DNA from 2 places in the [Bacillus] caldolyticus genome. Region 1 is predicted to be linked to the other one. Evidence: a T-box and tRNA genes for the amino acid it is inferred to sense, from the RefSeq annotation. Region 1 holds a T-box; the other holds one or more tRNA genes.

Region 1 (2,240 bases):
ACAAACGGAGTGGAACGGCTGAACGAAGAAATTCGCCGCAGAGAACGGGTCATCCGCATCTTTCCGAACCGGGAATCGGTGTATCGCCTCGTAGGCGCCGTGTTGATCGAAATGGACGAAAAATGGATATCGGGACGCAAATACCTGGATATGTCCGACTATTGGCAGTGGCGGAAAACGAAAGAGCAAGAAGCTCGATCGGTGAATCAGGAAGTTTCGGAGATGAAAAGAGTAGGGTAACCCCTTCGCTGTGTCAAGGAGAACGTGGAATACCGGAGCGAAGCGAGGATATGCCGCGAAAGCTCCTTGACACGCCTGTTCCTTGACAACATGATCGTTTGTCCGGGAAGGCGACTGGCAGGGAGACTTGCCGGACTTACCTACCATACGTCAAGTCTCAGGTCCATGTTGTCTATCAAAGGGGAATTTACACAATAATTTGGACTTGACCTCACTTGTCAGGTGCAAAACAGTAAAACGCAGGTTGAGTCACAGATAAAATCGCACAATTTTCACAATGAATTCACAGTATAATTCAAATCAATAAAAGAGCTTGAAAAACGTTACAAGAAAACGTTCCAATCTCTTTTATATTTAATGTAGGTTATTCAACAAAGCACCCGTTAGCCAACCATGAAGCGAGCTTCATCACAGATGATGGAAGTTAATTCTTTCTTCCATGGGAGTCAACCATGCCGCATCTATGTGGCACCAGCAATGATGAAAATACTGATTTTTTGTATAATTTAGTAAAAAAACATTGCAATCATTCTACCGTGTGATTATAATAAATAAAAAAATTCCATATATCTTTGTGATGATGAAGAATAGTAGGCATGGCGGACACTTCAGAGAGCTGATGGTTGGTGCAAATCAGTGTGGAAACCATGTTGAATGGGCTTCGGAGCAACCAGACCGAAATTTAGAGTAGGTTTTGGCGGAGAGTCTCACCGTTAAAAGAGACAAGGTATCGAAACGTAATTTATGTTTCCGTACCCTAAAAGTGCGTTTGTTGTTTTACAAACGAACAAAGGTGGCACCGCGGCTTTCCGTCCTTTGGCAAGTGGATGGAAAGCCTTTTTATTTAGTTGTCTAAAAGGAGTGATTAGTCATGGAAGACGGCTGGTGGACGTTTTTTTCAATTCAAAGCATTAAAACTACAACAAAATGGAGGGATTTCGATGAATAGGGGAATATTAGTATCAGGAATAAGACCTACAGGAGAATTACATTTGGGTAACTACTATGGTGCAATGAAGAATATCCTTGAATTACAGGAAAAGTACAATTCATACTTTTTTATCAGTGATATTCATTCACTAACTACTCACCCTAAACCAGATGATTTAACGAGAAATGTTTTGGAAATTGCTAAAGATTATTTGGCAGCAGGGCTCGATCCAAATAAATCTACATTTTATGTCCAATCCTCGATTGCAGAGGAAATATGTGAATTGCATACTTATTTAAGCATGGTAATGCCATTAGGGGATTTATTACGTTGTCCGACATTTAAGGAAAAAGCAAAAAAACAACCTGATAATGTCAATTATGGATTAGTAGGTTATCCAGTTTTGATGGCAGCAGACATTCTTATACACAAAGGAAAATTTGTGCCCGTCGGCGAAGATCAATTGGTTCATTTGGAAATAGCAAGGACCATTGTACGTAGATTTAACCAACTCTATGGAGATATTTTTCCTGAACCAAGACCGATTGTGGAAAATGCTGTTCGTATTCCTTCTCTTTCAGGGAAAGGGAAAATGAGTAAATCCGATAACGCCGACAGTTATATTAGTATGAAAGATGACAATAAAACCATTCAACGAAAAGTAAAGAAGGCATATTCTGACCCTACTCGTATCTATAAACATCAAGCAGGTAACCCTTCAAAAGAAGGGTGCAACGTTTATCATTTGCACACTTACTTTACTGAAAAGGAAACGTTAGAAAAGATTCAGCTCCAATGCAGTAATGCGACGATAGGGTGCGTACAATGTAAATCCATTCTATCCGATTCGATCAATTCCATCGTTGGACCGTTCAGAGAAAAAAGAAAAAAATTGTCAGATAGTGATGTATATGATGTTTTAGAACACGGGAAAATGAAAGCGAAAGAGTCATCACAAAAAGTGATCAGTGAAGTTAGAAAGGCAATTGGATTAAGGATGTTTTAAGTGATTTAATAAGGTGTATCGAATAGTGATACACCTTTTTCTTCATCAATTTATTAACGGTTT
Region 2 (2,240 bases), 780 kb from region 1:
TGAAATTGAATCACGTCCTCCTCCCCCTCCTATGAACCGATGGATTTTCTCTTCCGAAATAATTCACAAAAAATTTAGCACATTCTTTCAGAAAAGGGGAGAGGGCTTTCTGAAGGAATGTGCAAAAAAATGGCTCTTTTGTTCCGAAATAAAGTGATAATTTACATTAACTGTTGAAATCTTTAATTTAATAAGAACATCAGAGACCTCAATACAATGGTCTCTTTGCTTTTAGTCAAAAATCAACAATTAGCAATAACAGACAACCAATAAAAATTGGCACATCGACGAATGAAATAACAAAAAAGTTATCCACAGTTATTTCAGGATAGAGCCTAAGCTTAATCGTCCTTTCTTAAAATTTTCCTCATCAGTCCGATTATGATTTTATTGATTTCTATAGCTTCATTATCAAGCTCTGTGAATTTTTGTTCATCAATATAGCCGAGCCGTTTTGCAATTTTCTTAGTTCGCAATCCTCAATAAATATCTCTAACAATTCCTCAAATGTGTATTCAATTTCTGCGTTGTCATCAGATATTAGCAATAACTCCTCACGACTTAGCTCTCCTCTTCTTCCTCTCTTGCTCTTTCTCTGCAATTCTCTCTCATTTTCTATTCTTCCCACTTTCCATTTCACCTCACCGAACACGATTGTACGCACACGATTTTCTTCTCTCGAATCGTATTCGGTAAATAAAAAACAAGGGATTCCACTTACGTGAAACCCCTTGTCCCTAAAGCCTTTTCCCTATTTCGATGCCGATGGTGGGAGTCGAACCCACACGGGGGGTTACCCCACACGATTTTGAGTCGTGCGCGTCTGCCAATTCCGCCACATCGGCGCGACATGTATTATTCTATCACATTACTTCATGTCTGTCAACACTTTTTATATTCATTAGATGGAGGCGGCACCCGGATTCGAACCGGGGGTAAAGGTTTTGCAGACCTCTGCCTTACCACTTGGCTATGCCGCCTTGATCGAGAGCGGAAGACGGGACTCGAACCCGCGACCCCCACCTTGGCAAGGTGGTGTTCTACCACTGAACTACTTCCGCATCATTGGCTGGGGTAGCTGGATTCGAACCAACGCATCACGGAGTCAAAGTCCGTTGCCTTACCGCTTGGCTATACCCCAATGCCGGAAAGTGAAGGGCGACTAGTGGGAATCGAACCCACGCATGCCAGAGCCACAATCTGGTGCGTTAACCACTTCGCCATAGTCGCCATAATGATAATCAAAATGGCAGGGGCAGTAGGAATCGAACCCACACCGGAGGTTTTGGAGACCTCTGTTCTACCATTAAACTATGCCCCTTTAATCATGGTGGAGGGGGACGGATTCGAACCGCCGAACCCAAAGGGAGCGGATTTACAGTCCGCCGCGTTTAGCCACTTCGCTACCCCTCCAAAGAATGGTGCCGACTGCAGGACTTGAACCCGCAACCTACTGATTACGATTCAGTTGCTCTACCAATTGAGCTAAGTCGGCATAAAACAAATGCAAGAAGGTGGCTCATTGTTGTGCTCTGTGCCTCTTCCTCTACAAGCTGATTCGAGGAAGCAGGATGCGTCGAGGCAACTCGAAGCCGACTCGACGAAGCAAGTGCTCGTCTCTACCAATTGAGCTAAGTCGGCATAATTATGATATAAATCGTGGCTCATTGTTCATTTGTTGTGTCCCTTCCTCTACCAGCCAATTCGAAGAAGCTGGGTGCGTCGGGACAACTCGCAATCGATTCGATGAAGCGGATGCTCGTCTCTGCCAATAGAGCTAAGTCAGCTTGCTATCAATTATATGGTGGCTCGGGACGGAATCGAACCGCCGACACAAGGATTTTCAGTCCTTTGCTCTACCGACTGAGCTACCGAGCCATATATTATTTTTTAACTCGCTCGTTGAATTGCTCTGTGCCTCTTCCTCTACCAGCTGATTCAAAGACGCTCGATGCGTCGAGGCAACTCGAAGCGAATTCGATGAAGCGGATGCTCGTCTCTACCGAATGAGCTACCGAGCCATACCATATTTTTCGTGATTTTGGAACAATGGCGGTCCCGACGGGACTCGAACCCGCGATCTCCTGCGTGACAGGCAGGCATGTTAACCACTACACTACGGGACCAATTTTGGTTGCGGGGGCAGGATTTGAACCTGCGACCTTCGGGTTATGAGCCCGACGAGCTACCGGACTGCTCCACCCCGCGATGATAAGAAAGTAAGTTGATGTTCACAATGC

The links. The T-box of region 1 lies ahead of trpS (tryptophan--tRNA ligase). A T-box ahead of a tRNA ligase gene usually reads a tRNA of that ligase, here a tRNA-Trp.
Region 2: it encodes a tRNA-Trp, which carries the amino acid that the T-box ahead of trpS (tryptophan--tRNA ligase) is inferred to sense. The anticodon was not compared.

Annotation. Positions count from the first base shown of each region.
Region 1 covers NZ_CP025074.1:1,844,624-1,846,863, forward strand. Annotated here, with positions in the region: gene CWI35_RS09550 (IS256 family transposase) at 1-240, shown strand, start outside; T-box leader at 809-1,060, shown strand; gene trpS (tryptophan--tRNA ligase) at 1,233-2,177, shown strand.
Region 2 covers NZ_CP025074.1:2,626,140-2,628,379, reverse strand. Annotated here, with positions in the region: gene CWI35_RS13690 (DUF6431 domain-containing protein) at 1-14, opposite strand, end outside; gene CWI35_RS13685 (hypothetical protein) at 398-628, opposite strand; tRNA gene CWI35_RS13680 (tRNA-Leu) at 761-845, opposite strand; tRNA gene CWI35_RS13675 (tRNA-Cys) at 907-980, opposite strand; tRNA gene CWI35_RS13670 (tRNA-Gly) at 990-1,061, opposite strand; tRNA gene CWI35_RS13665 (tRNA-Gln) at 1,067-1,141, opposite strand; tRNA gene CWI35_RS13660 (tRNA-His) at 1,158-1,230, opposite strand; tRNA gene CWI35_RS13655 (tRNA-Trp) at 1,248-1,321, opposite strand; tRNA gene CWI35_RS13650 (tRNA-Tyr) at 1,329-1,413, opposite strand; tRNA gene CWI35_RS13645 (tRNA-Thr) at 1,420-1,495, opposite strand; tRNA gene CWI35_RS13640 (tRNA-Phe) at 1,803-1,878, opposite strand; tRNA gene CWI35_RS13635 (tRNA-Asp) at 2,051-2,126, opposite strand; tRNA gene CWI35_RS13630 (tRNA-Met) at 2,132-2,208, opposite strand.